Regions from separate parts of the uncultured Porticoccus sp. genome, predicted to be linked through region 1. Evidence: predicted binding sites of a transcription regulator. Region 1 holds the regulator's gene; the other holds the start of a gene.
What was found. The regulator FNR, encoded in region 1, switches genes on or off when oxygen is low (the NO sensors DNR and NnrR bind a similar motif). The targets are predictions, from matches to a motif close to TTGATNNNNATCAA.

Region 1 (7,703 bases):
TTGATCCAGAAGTCAGTACCGGAATAGCGGAGCTTTTTTTCCACCTTGATAGGTGCTGTGCCTGTTTCTGTCACCATAAATAAAGGTTAGTCGGATCCTGATCGAAGTCAAAAACAGTTTGGAGAACAAAAAGCGATATCCAGTCAATGATTTTTGAAAAGCCTTACATTTGCTCCATTACCTCAATCCCGAGCAGGTTCAGGCCCTTGGCCATCACTCTGGCGGTGAGTTGGGAAATGGCCAGTCGGCTGGATCGAGTATCTTCTACCACATCTTGCCTGAGGATCGGACAGTGCTCATAGAATGTCATGAAACTGCTGGCTAGTTCGTAAAGATAATTACAAAGAATATGGGGATAGCCATCAAGGGCCAGTTGTTCAAGAGTCGTCCCAAACTGTAGAAGTTTCAGAGCCAGATCTTTTTCCTGTTGTGTCGTGAGAATAATGTTTCCTGTCGAACAATCGAAGTTGATCTCAGCCCGGCGGAAAATACTGCGGATCCGGGTATAGGCATATTGTAGATAGGGCGCGGTGTTGCCCTCGAAGCTGAGCATGCTGTCCCAGTCAAAAATGTAGTCGTTGGTGCGTGTTTTACTCAAATCTGCGTACTTGATGGCACCAATGCCCACTTTTCGTCCAATGGCGGCAACCTCATCAATGCCGAGTTCGGGGTTCTTTTCTCTCACTAGTGTACAGGCGCGCTCAATACCTTCCTGGAGTAGTTCCGTGAGTTTGACGGTCCCGCCAGTACGGGTTTTGAACGGTTTGCCGTCCTTACCCATCATGGTGCCGAAGGGGAGGTGTTCGAGTGCTATCTCTGTATTCACAAACCCGGCCTTTTTTGCCAGTGTGAATACTTGTTTCATATGGAGTGATTGCCTGGCGTCGATAAAGTATAGAACGCGATCCGCCTGTAATGTCATGCTGCGGTGGCGCAGTGCAGCAAGATCAGTTGTTGCGTAGAGGAAACCTCCGTCAGATTTCTGCACAATGACGGGGCTGGGCTTTCCTTCTTTATCTGCCAGTTCTTCGAGAAAGACGACCTTGGCGCCCTGGTCTTCAACGAGCAGTCGCTGTTGCTCTAGCGATTCAATAATCCCTGCCAGATCTTCGTTGTAGGCGCTTTCTGCCTTGATATCACTGTGCTTCAGTGTGACGTTGAGGTTTAGGTAGACGGCCTCACTGTGTGTGATTGAAATGTCGATAAAACGCTGCCAAAGCTGGCGGCAATGGTGGTCACCTGATTGTAGTTTGACCACGTATTGACGCGCCTTCTGCGCAAATTTTTCATCTTGGTCAAAATGTTGTTTGGCCTGTTGATAAAAAACCTCGAGATCCCCCAGAGCCAGTTCAGGTCGCTCCCCTTCACCCAAATGCCCCTCAAGCTCGGCAATTAGCATGCCAAATTGGGTGCCCCAATCCCCCATGTGGTTCTGACGGACCACGTCGTGGCCCACGAACTCAAGGGTGCGAACCACTGCGTCACCGATAATCGTACTGCGCAGATGCCCTACATGCATCTCCTTGGCCAAATTAGGCCCGGAATAATCAACGACAACTCTCTGTTGATTCGGCACAGGTACACCGAGTTTTTCATCCCCGATAAGTTTTTGTAACTGAGTTGCAATAAATTGGTTTGACAGGTGAATATTGATGAATCCCGGGCCAGCAATTTCGACATGATCAGCAATATCAGTCAAATCGAGATGCTTGATAATCTCGGCGGCCAAATCCCGCGGACGGCTCTTTAGCCGCTTGGCAGCTGCCATGGCACCATTAGCTTGAAAATTGCCAAACTCTGGTCTGGTACTGAGGGTGATATTGGCCGGGCAGTCATCAGGCATGTCTGCTGCTGACATGGCAGCCCGTACACGTAGTTCGATCAGGTTTTTAATACTCATAAGCGGGCAGGATGTGTCTTGTTAAGAGAAAACGGGATTGTAGTACCCCAAATCCAAAAAGCCAGTAGTGGCGGTTGATGGACAAAGGGGCTGCCAGTATAGTCGAAGATCATGTCTATGCCTGACAGTAATCCGGCATTACGTTGGTATTATCTCGAACAGTGGGTGATTTGAGATCGCTTTTTTGGTAATAGCCTTCTTCGCGTGAATATTTTCGAAACAGGCAAGTAGTTAGAACGTTCATTATTAAACGGTTTAGATTCTTTCGAGGTAGCATTGCAAGTTCAAAATATCATTGAAAACAAACTGACAGCGGCATTTACACCGGATTTTCTACAAGTGCTAAACGAGAGCCACATGCATGCGGTTCCCGTGGATTCAGAAACGCATTTTAAGCTGGTTATCGTCTCTGGTTCGTTTGAAGGGATGGGAGCTGTTAAGCGTCACCAGCGAGTTTACCAGCTGCTATCTGATGAGCTGGCTGGTGGCGTCCATGCCCTGGCACTGCATATCTTCACGCCAGATGAATGGCGAGAGCAAAAGTGTGCACCTTCGTCTCCGGACTGTATGGGGAAAAACGGCTAGTTCCTGAAGGTTTCGCTACCGTTGAGCGGAGTTTTGGACCACTGACAATCATTCACGGACAACAATAGGGGTATTACATGAAAAAGATGCAAGGTTTACTGGTGATGCTGATGATTCTATCCCCGACAATTTATGCTGGTGGAACGACTGATGCTGGTGCTGCCAGTGCCTATATTATTTCTCCCAAAGATGGTGAAACCGTAAGCAGTCCGGTGACTGTGCGATTCGGTTTGAGTGGTATTGGTGTTGCGCCGGCAGGTGTTGAGCGGGAACATACAGGGCATCATCATTTACTGATTAATGTTCAGCAATTGCCTGATATGGACAAACCGATTCCGGCTGACGATCAACACCGTCACTTTGGTGGTGGCCAGACTGAGGTGAGTCTTGAACTGCCTCCTGGCGAACACAAGCTGCAATTGCTCCTCGGAGACCATTTTCATATTCCGCACAACCCTCCAGTACTTTCTGAGCCAATAATCATTAAGGTGTATTGATCTAGCGCAAGTCGATGATTCTGTTTACTTAACCCAGATCAAATGGTGGTAGTGAAGCGCTTGGTTTAATGGCCTTGTCTTTTAGTGCTACCTTTCTGGAGAAAGTAAATGTTCAAGCAAAAAGCATTGTCGCTGGCAATTCATATGACCCTGGCCGGGAGTCTTTTGGCCGGGACCACAGGTGTTATGGCCTACGAGGCGGGAGATGTTATTGTCCGTGCAGGTGCCGCAACGGTTGAACCTAACGATGACAGCAGCCGTCTTACACTTAATGGTGCCGGGTTGCCGAACAGCAAGGCCTACGTCGATTCCGACACTCAGCTCGGTCTTACCTTGACCTATATGTTGACGGATCACCTGGGTTTAGGCCTGTTGGCAGCCACCCCCTTTAAACACGATATTAAAGCCAAAAATTTGTTGGTTCCCGGAAAGATTGATGCGGGTTCGACCAAACATTTACCACCTACCCTGACGCTGCAATATTTTCCGATGAAAGCTGAGTCCCGCTTCCAGCCCTATGCCGGGGTCGGTATTAACTACACAAAATTTTTCGAAGAGGATGTTGCCAGTGAACTTGAGGGTATTGTCGGTGCAGGCGGCAAGTTAAAACTTGATGACTCCTGGGGTGTGGCGTTTGAACTGGGTATGGATTATGCGTTGTCCGACCGTTGGGTAGTCAATGCCGCAGTGTGGTATATCGATATCGATACCGATGCGAAATTCAATTTCCCGGGTGCTGAGGTGAAGACCAAGGTGGATATTGATCCACTGGTCTATATGGTGGGTATAGGCTACAAGTTTTAACTAAGAACTTGGTTAGCTAGTTGTACAAAAGCCGGTTTCATAAACCGGCTTTTTTGTTTCTGTATCAATTAAAAGCCAGAACAGGGGGTTAATTGAAAAAACTTAGTTGGCGAACTCGCGTAGTTTGTCCAGGTTGAGCAGTTCTACTTCCTTTTTATCGACCTTCAGCAATGCCTGTTTTTGAAAGCGACTTAATACCCGGCTGACCGTCTCAACAGTAAGTCCCAGATAATTACCGATGTCTGCACGTGACATCGGTAATCTGAACCGTGTGGCAGAGAGTTTAAGTCGGAAATTGCGGTTTGAAATACTCATCAACAGTGTTGCCACCCGCTCCTCGGCCGTATTTTTGCTGAGTAGGCTAAGAAGTTGTTGATCCCCAGTGATTTCGAGGCTCATCAACTGGAAAAAGTGGCGTTGCAGTGTGGGGATGGCAATGCTCAGTTCCTGAAGACGGTTGAAAGGGATTTCACAGACGGAGGAGGTTTCCATCGCGACGGCAGAATTGGTGTATCGATTCTGGCCTATACCATCCATACCGAATATCTCCCCCGGGAGGTGAAATCCAGTCACCTGTTCCTGGCCACTATTGCTGATTGTATAACTTTTGATCGAGCCACTGCGAACCGCAAAGACAGAATCGAATTCTTCCCCAGCATGGTAGATATGGTAGTCCTTTTGAAGAGGTTTTCCTCGCTGAATGATTTCGTCCAGACGTTCTACTTCCTTGGTTTGCAGTGCAAGCGGGAGGCAGAGCGCATTCATGCGGCAGTCACCGCAGTGGAATGTATTATTGTGGGGGCAGACCGAATCCATCAGACATCTCTCTGAGCCTATTATGTCTCATTATAGCGACGATCATGATAACGGTCATTAATGACCGTTACATCGACACGCCTGGAGACTATCGCAGAAATATCGGAGATGGTCGAGACCCTGAGTGGACAGCACCAAATAATCAGACTCTCTGGTGAGCCAGCCCATAGACAGAGCATTTTGGAAAAGTTTGGCGAGCTCCGGGCATAACTTGATGGTCAGGTCACAACTGGTCAGACGTACCCGATGAAAACAGAGTAACTGGTTGACCAGTTGCCAGGGTGGCAGGTTTTGCGGTTGATGATCTGGAAAGAGCCCTGTGCAATGTACAGGAAGATGCTTTTCATCAAGTGCCTGTCGATAGTCGTGAATTGAGTCGGTATTCTGATAGAAGCCATCACCAAATTTACCCAGTGCTCCAAGGCCAATACCAACCCAGTCTATCAGGCTGTCTCTGGCCATGCCCCAGGGGGTATATTGGAGAGCCTTGATCTGGCGAAGTTGCAGAAGTTTGTGCCCTTGAATGATAAAAAAACGATCCGCCAAAAGTTGATAGTGTTGACTGCTCATTCTCTGCGAGAGTTGGCTGAGGGTTGCTGCACCCTCCATTGTTTGTAGCCCCTGTAACTCAATAATTGCCGGTTGATAGCGGATTAACTCTGTGAGCCAGTGGTCCAATGTATCCGGGTCGGCCTGATTGACCTGCAGGCAGCAGTGCCACTCTCCAAAGTGAAAGTCACTGGCTGTTGTCAGGATCGATGTAAACTGCTGTTTGTGGGGTGGTATTGCGGCATTAATGGTTAGTCGGAAGCAGTCAAAATGCAGTCCTTTCATTAAGGCCAGTTTTTCGGCAGTTATATCTGTAAGCGTGCATTCAAAACCGTATTCACACGCTTTCTTGTTTCGGGGGTTAAAATAACTGTTGGATAAAAAAACCAGTTCTGTGAGTTCACCCCTGTTCATGCCTTGTAATGGCCTGTTTCTGAGCCAGAATTTCACCAAAGGCTGGTATCTGAAGACAGGCTGAATCAGCTCAATCTCCCTGCTGACCAGCTCGGGATAAGCGCTATTGGCATTGCTCGGAATATAAAGGTTCAGCGCAATCGGTGAGATTGACGTGCGCCGCTTCCTCAGTTGTTCCTTGGGACAACTGACCAGGGATTTGAAAAACTCTGCCTCAATATCAGAGTGAGGGCAGAACAGGTTGTTGGCTAACGTCGCAACTTGCATTTGCCGGCTGACTCACAGGTGACAATAGGATTAGTTGCTGAGGTTAAGCGGAATTACTGAATCTCCCCATGATATGGGTCAAATTTATGATGTTAGGATGCATGAGCTCCATCATGAAATGGATGAAAAAAGGCGTGATTGCCGTCAACAGGTTCGGTTGACGACCTTTATTACCTAGTCAAAATGCCGGGCTCAATGCTCTCAGAAGGGAAGGTCCACGTTATTCCAGAGACGCTTTAGTCGCGTATCACGACCACATCCATTTCGGTAATAACGATAACGCGCAGGATTTTTCAGATAGTAATCCTGGTGATACTCCTCAGCGGGGTAAAATTTACTGGCCGGTAGAATTCGGGTGGCAATCGGGTTGTTCAGAATGTTGCTGTCGATTAATGCGCTTTTACTGTTCCGGGCGGCGGTTCTTTGTTCGTCATTCAGGGGGAAGATAGCACTGAGATATTGACTTCCCCGGTCACAAAACTGGCCTTTACCATTTTCCGGATCAATATTTGTCCAGAAAGTTTTCAGCAGTGCCTCATAGCTGACCTTTTTTGGGTCGTAGGTGACCTCTACCACCTCGAAATGACCGGTTTTGCCACGGGTGACCTCCTCGTAGGTGGGGTTCTCGGTTTTCCCTCCCGTATAACCCGAGATGGTGCTGATCACGCCCTCCAGTTTGTCGAAGGGTGGCTCCATGCACCAGAAGCAGCCACCGGCAAAGAGGGCCTTTTCCGTATCGGCGTAGGTTGTGAGGGGAACCCCAGTCAATAACACCAGAAAAATAATTTTTTTTATCATTTGATTTGCCCGTTGATCTATCCGGTTAAGCTCCTTTGACCCGTGAGGGTAGACAGGGTTCAGAAGAAACTGGCCGGTGTTTATTTTAGCTAAAAGGGACCGAGTGACTTACCCATAATATGGATTGAGGCTATGATCGAGATCCGTTCCAGGTACTATTATGCCGTTTCAATCGACCCTCCAATGCTTTTCGCTGCAAAGCTTCCCCGATCATTATCGTCAGGGCTGTGAGCTATGGGAGAGGGCGCTTGAATCCCAGAAACTGCCGTTCACGCGGCTTGATTTCACACTCTCTCCACAGGATAACCTACTGTGTCAAACCGGGTGGATTGGTAATCTGGATGCCGAAGCTGTGTTGGTTGTCATCGGTGGTACACACGGTATCGAAGGTTTTACCGGGACTGCAGTACAGGTTGACTGGATGCAAATGGTTGCCAATGGCCTCATAGCGCTTCCGGATCATACGGCGATGTTGATGATAAATGCGCTTAACCCGTGGGGGTATGCCAATAATCGTCGTTGTGACGATCAGGGCATTGATGTGAATCGGAATTTTATTGATTTCAGTCAGCCGCTCCCGATAAATCCGGGGTATGAGGAGTTGCAGCCTCTGCTTGGTATCCGTGATAGAGACGCCAGAGCCAAAGCCATAGATGGCTATTGTCTGCGGGTGGGCCAGCGGCCCTATGAAATTGCATTCAGTGGTGGCCAGTTTAATGATCCTGCCGGGCCATTTTACGGTGGACAACGCCCCGGATTCAGTCGGGGAGTGATTGAGTCCCTGATACGGCATTATTCTCTTGCCAACCGGTATTTGGCCGTTGTCGATGTGCATACCGGTTTGGGGCCCTATGGGTACGGTGAGGTTATCTGTGACCATCCGCTGGGCACTGATGGCTTAATGACAGCCATTGAATGGTTCGGTCCGGGTTGCGGTCTGCCCTCGACAGGCAAGTCCAGCTCCGTGCCAAAACTGGGTCTGCTCGATTACGCATGGCATCAGGTTATGGGGCCGAAGAGCTGCTTTGTGACGCTGGAATTCGGCACAATGGGCACTGCGGCACTTTTTGATA
Region 2 (7,703 bases), on a different contig from region 1:
GTAGTGGAGACGGAACCACCGGATATCATTATTCTGGATATCGGTTTACCGGATATCAATGGCCTGAAAGTCCTCGAATCAATTCGCAACCGATCGGCCGAGTTACCGGTATTACTACTGACGGCCAGAGATACCCTGCACGATAAAGTGACCGGGCTGGACTCCGGAGCTGACGACTATCTGGCAAAACCCTTTGAGATGAGTGAACTCCTGGCCCGCCTGAGGGTTCTCGAACGCCGCCTCAGCTCAGTCAAATCGACGAAAATCACGGTTGGCCCGGTCACCCTGGATACCAGCGATCAATCAGTGATCTGTCAGGGTGAACCCGAAGAACTGTCACGCCGGGAATATATGTTACTGAAAGCATTGATGGAAAATGCTGGCCGGATAATGACACGAAACACCCTGGAAGCGCGGCTTTACAGCTGGGGGGAAGAAATCTGTAGCAACGCGCTTGAAGTACACATACATCATCTCAGGAAGAAGCTGGGTGTCGACTTCATCAAAACCGTGCGCGGCGTTGGTTACAAGGTTACGCCCCCGTGAGATCAATCCGGATGTTTCTGATTGCCGCCATACTGGCGGTACTCACCCTGTTCAATTTTGTTGCCGCGTTGCAAGGTTACAGTTCCAGCCTGAAGGAAGCCAACAAGCTGTTTGACCAGCATTTACGACAAACAGCAGAACTGATTGCACGACTCTACGCTGGCCATCCAATAAAGCCCCTCGATGACGAAAGCACGTTAGTCTACCAGGTATGGCGGGGGCAGGAGTTGCTCGCCTCCTTTGGCATTGAGCAAACACGACCCATAACAGATTTTTATCCCGGTTTTGGCCACACCAATTTCGACGGTTATCGCTGGCGAACCCTCGTTTACTATGATCAGAATCACCGAAACTGGATCATCACCGCTGAACGGACAGACTTGCGTTATCTGCTGGCGGAGAGTGTTATCAGTCACGCCATTTTACCGATATTGCTGAGTATTCCCCTGGCCGGTTTGCTGATCTGGCTGATTATCAGTCATGGCCTGAAGCCACTTCGCATACTCTCCCAACAGCTCAAGAACAAGCAGGCCGATGACCTCTCACCAGTGGTATTACCAGAGCTCAAAAGTGAATTACAGCAGGTCAGCCAATCAATCAATGCATTAATGAACCGTCTCGAAGTTGCGCTGAACAGAGAAAAACACTTTACCGCCGATGCCGCACATGAGTTGCGCACCCCCATCAGTGCCCTCAAAATTCAGCTGCACAATCTAGAGGAAGACATCTCTCCGGATAATGAGGCATTTCAACAATTGCGTGCGGGGGTAGATCGTATTCAGCATCTGGTCGAACAACTGTTGTCCCTCTACCGTTCAACACCCGAACAGCTGGCCCACAATTTCTGTCGCATCAATCTTCACCAATTGGCGCAGGATGTTATTGCAGAACTACATACTAAATTTGAAACCAAACAACAGATAGCGGAGCTTGCCGGTGAGCCCTGCATGATAGAAGGTGACCCCTTTGCGTTAACCACTCTGCTTCAGAACCTGCTTAGCAATGCCAATAAATACACGCCCCCAGGGGGTCATATCCTTGTGACGATCAGCACCGAGGAGCATGCGGTATATCTCAAAGTGGAAGACTCAGGATCGGGTATCCCTCCTGAGGACTACGATAAAATATTCAAACGTTTCCATCGGCTGAACAATAAACCCGATGGATCGACAACCCCCGGCTGCGGACTCGGCTTGACCATCGTCCGCAATATTGCGGATCTTCACCACGCTCGTATCGAGATAGAACGTTCCTGTTTTGAGAGCGGCACAGCCTTTATTGTCATCTTCAAACGAACGGAAGACTAAATGATGAGGAGAAGCACTGGCCGTTTTGTCATGCTCCTCGCCTTAACGCTTGGCATAGGCAGTAATACCAGTTTCGCGGGCACACCGGTAGTCGAGCTCAGAATCCGCAACCACCTGTTTTTTCCGGATACACTGGAAGTCCCTGCCCATACAAAAATCAAGCTGCTGGTAATCAACGAGGATCCAACGCCAGAGGAGTTTGAAAGTTATGAGCTCAACCGTGAAAAAGTGATTCTCGGCCATCGTAAAACGGTGATTTTCATTGGTCCGCTGCCACCCGGAGATTACCCCTTTTTTGGTGAGTTTTACCCAAAAACAGCTCAGGGAAAAATAGTGGTTACCGCACAGCAACCATCAGAATGAGACACTTATGTTTCTGAATTCAGTCGTACTGATACTTCAGGAGATACTGGAAGCCGCACTATTAATAAGCATCTTGTTGGTGCTTTCCAGACAACTTCAACTCAGTGCCCGATGGTTCGGCACCGGAATGATATTGGGCGGCATTGGCGCATTCGTTCTATCGGTCAACCTGGCTACGATTTCTGAATGGTTGGACTATGCTGGCCAGGAAATTCTTATCGCCGGAATCATGCTTGCTGTTCTCGGCCTGCTAACAGGGATAGGACTGTATTCAACGTTACCTCCGTCACCCTCAAGGCATGCGCTACCCTACCTGATGTCCATTTGTGTCGCCCTTGCACTCAGCCGTGAAGGGGCCGAAATCGTGATTTATCTGGGCGGCATACTCAACCATCAGGAGAGCATCCAGCCAACATTTACCGGTGCAGGAATTGGGGCCGGGATTGGTCTGAGCGCAGGGGTATTGCTGTACTTTGGTTTGCTCAGCCTTCCTGCGAGATGGATTTTCTGCACCTGTATTTTATTGCTGGCCTTGATCGGCGGCACCATGGCATCTCAGGCAACCCTCCTGCTGACCCAGGTTGACTGGATCACCTATTCTCCGGTTCTCTGGGACAGCTCAATTTGGCTACCGGAGGATTCCATCCCCGGGCACCTGCTCTATGCCCTGATCGGTTATGAAGCTACTCCATCACTTTTTCAGGCAATCGCCTATGGTCTTGGTTTTCTACTGGTCAGCATCTCCGCCACACTAGGCCATCTCAACCAATTCCGTAGCCGTCGCACAAATACGGGTGACAACTAGTATGCACACTACCGTCCAGACACCTCTCGGCTTTGTAACTCGAGGGTTAGGCATCTTATTCTGTCTCACCATCCCGGTGATGTCCCTTGCCGATGGCAATGCCGTGGATAAAATCTACCATCCCTATGTGGACGCTCTGGAACAGGAACTGGAATGGCGTGCAATCTATCAGGACGATCAGCCCGACCAACCGGATCATCGCCAGCTGTATCGCTTTTCCTATGGTCGAGCTTTTGGCGACCGCTGGTTTGGCGAGGTATATTTGACAGGTGACAAATCTGACAATGGTAGTTTTTCGCTGGCGGCTTATGAAGTGGAAGCCAAATGGCAACTCACTGAACAGGGGGAATACTGGGCTGACTGGGGTATCCTGTTTGAGCTGGAAAAACAGGCCAAGGAAAATATCTGGGAGTTTTCCACCGGGATTCTCGCCGAAAAGGAGTGGGGCCGCTGGAGCGGTACTGCCAATATCATCATCAGCCAGGAATGGGGCTCAGACATTGAGGATGAGATTGAATCATCAGTGGGCCTGCAGACACGCTATCGCCTGTCACGCTGGATTGAACCGGCAGTGGAGCTCTATGTTAATGAGCAAACCGTTGCGCTGGGGCCCGTATTAATGGGCAACATACAGACCGGCGTCAGGCGCAGTCTGCACTGGGAGGCAGGCCTCCTCTTTGGCATGAATGATAAAAGCGCCAACAATACGCTACGGGTTCTGATTGAGTATGAATTTTAGGGGGGAAGGCAATCTTCGACAATCTCAACTATCTGACAGCAATTCAATTTTGTAACCATCCGGGTCTTCCACAAAAGCCAGCACTGTCGAGCCGTGCTTCATTGGGCCGGGCTCCCTGACAACCTTCCCCCCCGATGTGCGAATTCGCTCGCAGGCGGCATAGACATCCTCCACACCAATGGCGATATGCCCATAGGCATCACCGAGATTGTAAGTGGAAGTATCCCAGTTATGGGTAAGCTCAAGCACAGTGTTTGCCGACTCATCACCATAACCCAGAAATGCGAGCGTAAAACGGCCATCGGGGAAATCCTTGCGCCGCAAAAGTTGCATTCCCAGCACATCGGTATAAAAGCGAACGGAAGTGTCGAGATCCCTCACCCGCAACATGGTATGTAATAAACGCATAAACTTACCTCTCTAGTTATTCCTGGAATCTGCACGCACTTACCCACAACGGCTTGCAAGAGTATTGAGTTCCAACCAGTCTCGGCTAAAAAGCCATGCTACAAAGTAAATCGGAATTGAATCAAATAAAACCTTTAACAAAGACGTCAATTGGGTCACTGGCTTTTCAAATAATCCAGGCCCACGACCAAGAGATTTTTTTCCACAGTCCCCTGTTTTGCTTTTTCAGCTATTTTTGTGTACTTTTTATGTAACAACCGTGACATTCACCGTTATCCAGAAAAGAGTAATAATAATGATCAATACGTTATCAAGAGACGCTCAAACAGATAGTGATTTTGACTACTGGTGGGAAATGGAAGGCCCCTGGGTTGAAGAACCAAACCATCGACGGGGCGGAATAAGTGGTGTCCAGCGATGCCGAATCAATGGCGCCACCTACTACATCAAAAAACAGACTGACCATACTTGTCGCAGTCTCAGACATCCACTGGGCTATGCCACCATAGCCCGTGAAACCCACCGGCTGGATGTGTGCCACAAGCTGGGAATATCAACGCCGGAAGTCGTCTTTTCGCAAACACGCCTTCACCAGGGGGCAATTCAGGCAATTCTGGCGACTCGGGAATTGGCTGGGTTTTCCAGTGTTGAGGCATGGCAGGAGAGCGTAACTGACGATTTCGTGAAAAAAGAGACACTCGATGCTCTCTCCCGAAAACTTGGCGAGATTCTGTCAAGACTTCACAATAGTCGCTGGCAGCATGGCTGTCTGTATGATAAACACATTTTTTTTCGTCATGAAAGGAAGGGCAGCAACGAGATTGAAGTCGCACTGATTGATCTCGAAAAATGCCGTCGACGGTTATCAATTAGCCAGGCCTCCCGGCACGACATACGCCAGATGCGCCGACATATGCCCGCGATGACTGAACGCCACTGGGGCATTTTCAATTCCACCTATCGACAATTTTCCTACCTCAGTCCAAACAAAGGTGTGCCCTGGCTTTCCACAACCGATTGCAACTAACCCCGCAACCCCGGTTATCGACGACTGGCTGAAAAAAAATCCCAGGCAAAAAAAACCGGGCTTACGCCCGGTTTCTATAAAGCGTTGTTCTCAATCGGTAAAAACCGGTGCCGCGACATATTCCCAGAGCAAGACGGTAGCTACCAGAACAACCACCACATACACAAGGGAAACAGCAAAAATCGCACTGGCATAGAGAAAACCCTGGTCCTCCGGCACATTCATCACATCGGGAATCCCGAGGTACATCAACCGAATTGCATAACTGCAGGCGGCGATAGCAAGCAGAAGATCCAGCCACCAAATCGGATAAACCGCAAAAATACCTGCCAGAAAAACCGGGCTACAACAGAGACCCATAAACACAAACCCTTTTAATGGGCTCGATTCACTATTATAGGTTTTCGACATCCAGGCAATCATCCAGCCAATAAATACCAGCGCGCCCATCAGGGCAAAGTAAAACATGACTATCAAGGGTATTGCGCTAGCTTCGGTAATCCTGGTGGGCTCATCATGGACAATCGTCCATCCAAACTTCGTTGTTCCAATATAAAACCCGATCGCAGGGATCATACCCAGAAAAATAAAATAGATGGCCATGCGCTTGATTGTCTCATCGGACAGTGCAGCAATTTTCTTCCATTCGGACTGTGGATCGTAGAGTAACCCGGCAATGTGACCTAGCATAAAATCCCCGTTTTTCTTATTTAAGACTAACAATCGGCCAACAGACATATAGTTTATTATAAAACACCTGCTTTTATACCGCTTAAATCAAATCGTTGGCATTGATCGAAATCAATAACCCTTATAACACCTACTACAGTCAATGGTGCATGTGCTGATGAGCACTGACCCCATCACTTTGTTCAGAAATCACTTCTCGTTGATGATTATGTGCCATCGCATTCCAGAGGGTCCACGCACCAAATACGATAACTATCATCCCCATGGCTGTTCTCAAAGCACGAATCTGCAACCACCGCTTTAGCTGACTGGAAAAAACGCCCCCGGCCAGCATGACCGGCAACGTGCCCAGGCCGAACGCCATCATGGATAGTGCACTCGACACGGGGTGAGCAGTGGCAGCGGCGTAAACCAGTGCCGAATACACCAGGCCACAGGGTAACCAACCCCATAACATACCAAACAGAAAGGCCCTGCCAACCGTGCGGACACGGAACAACCTGGTTGCGAAAGGCTGAATATGGCGCCAGGCATGTTGCCCCCCACGCTCAAGCCAGGACAGGAAGTGCCACCAACCCGCCAGATACAACCCCATCAGAATAAGCAGCACCCCCGCAAAAATACGCAGTGAAGGCCCCAGAGACAGGTATTCATGACCAAACAATCCCAGCAGACCGACCAGCGCACCGATAAGCCCATAAGATGTAATTCGCCCTAGATTGTAGCTTAGGAGGATTGGCCAACGCCTGCGTTGATCATCGGCGGCAAAACCCAGTGCGGCGACAATCCCGCCACACATACCAACACAATGCCCGGCACCCATCAAACCAATAACCAGCATTGCCAGTATGGACATACTGTCAAATTCAAACATTATTCCGGGCTCTTTGAAGGTGGAGAGTCTTCAGGTTGACGGGGGCGAGCCTCGACATCAACCTCAACAGGGTCATCAGCCCCATCGTCAAATAGTATTCTCTCGCCCTCCCCCTCTAGATCATCATACTGGCCACTGTTTACTGCCCAGAAAAAAAACCAGATCGCCAATGCACAGAAAATCAAGGACACAGGGATCAGCAAATACAAACTGGTCATTGGGTTATAACCTGCCAAAGATGAAAAGTATCAGCCATCGTCACGTGGCAAAACAAGGCTGTTGTGAGCACATCATGGGTACGTCGCCACGCCGACTCAGCCGCAGGGCATTACCCACAACCAATAGCGAACTGGCAGACATACCAATCGCGGCCGCCCAGGGAGGAATCATTCCCGCCACGGCCAGCGGCAATGCCAGGAGATTGTAGAGTAATGCCCACGTGAGATTCTGACGAATGATCTGGCGTGTCCGTCTGGCAAGACCGATCACTTCCGGCAATGTATTGAGGTTGCCCGATAGCAATATACTGTCAGCATGGATTCTGGCGAAATCACTGGCATCACCCAGTGCCACTGAGGCATCGGCACCGCTCAGTACAGGCACATCATTGATACCATCACCAACCATCAACACCCGGTGCCCGGCCTGCTGACAGCGGTTGACCCAATCGAGTTTTGCCGCTGGACTCTGCTGCCCGAACCACTGCTGAATACCCAGCTTGGTCGCCATATTTTCAACCGCTGCAACACGATCACCACTCAGTAAAACTGTCTCCAGACCCTGCGCTGTCAGCTGCTGAATGGCAGACGCCGCACCGGAGCGCAACTGATCCTGTAAAATAATCCAGGCCAGTGGCCGGGATTGTTCCGCCAAAAGAAGTGGTAACTGGCCTGCATCAACTGGTGCCATAGCTGGCATGGGAAGATCAAACAACCTGCTGATAT

Region 2: a site for FNR is predicted at 5,987-6,000, ahead of AACZ64_RS09980 (Yip1 family protein). Genes of this name have one in related genera too.

Annotation. Positions count from the first base shown of each region.
Region 1 is NZ_CAXBHS010000002.1:2,868-10,570, forward strand. Features, by position in the region: gene AACZ64_RS02665 (YkvA family protein) at 1-77, opposite strand, end outside; gene argS (arginine--tRNA ligase) at 164-1,900, opposite strand; gene AACZ64_RS02675 (BolA/IbaG family iron-sulfur metabolism protein) at 2,177-2,485, shown strand; gene AACZ64_RS02680 (DUF4399 domain-containing protein) at 2,563-2,982, shown strand; gene AACZ64_RS02685 (OmpW family outer membrane protein) at 3,091-3,786, shown strand; gene fnr (fumarate/nitrate reduction transcriptional regulator Fnr) at 3,889-4,602, opposite strand; gene AACZ64_RS02695 (hypothetical protein) at 4,660-5,832, opposite strand; gene msrA (peptide-methionine (S)-S-oxide reductase MsrA) at 6,034-6,630, opposite strand; gene AACZ64_RS02705 (DUF2817 domain-containing protein) at 6,791-7,703, shown strand, end outside.
Region 2 is NZ_CAXBHS010000010.1:34,953-42,655, reverse strand. Features, by position in the region: gene AACZ64_RS10015 (response regulator) at 1-546, shown strand, start outside; gene AACZ64_RS10010 (ATP-binding protein) at 543-1,853, shown strand; gene AACZ64_RS10005 (cupredoxin domain-containing protein) at 1,854-2,216, shown strand; gene AACZ64_RS10000 (FTR1 family protein) at 2,224-3,021, shown strand; gene AACZ64_RS09995 (hypothetical protein) at 3,023-3,760, shown strand; gene gloA (lactoylglutathione lyase) at 3,785-4,168, opposite strand; gene AACZ64_RS09985 (lipopolysaccharide kinase InaA family protein) at 4,464-5,195, shown strand; gene AACZ64_RS09980 (Yip1 family protein) at 5,286-5,885, opposite strand; gene AACZ64_RS09975 (sulfite exporter TauE/SafE family protein) at 6,025-6,759, opposite strand; gene ccoS (cbb3-type cytochrome oxidase assembly protein CcoS) at 6,759-6,977, opposite strand; gene AACZ64_RS09965 (heavy metal translocating P-type ATPase) at 7,018-7,703, opposite strand, start outside.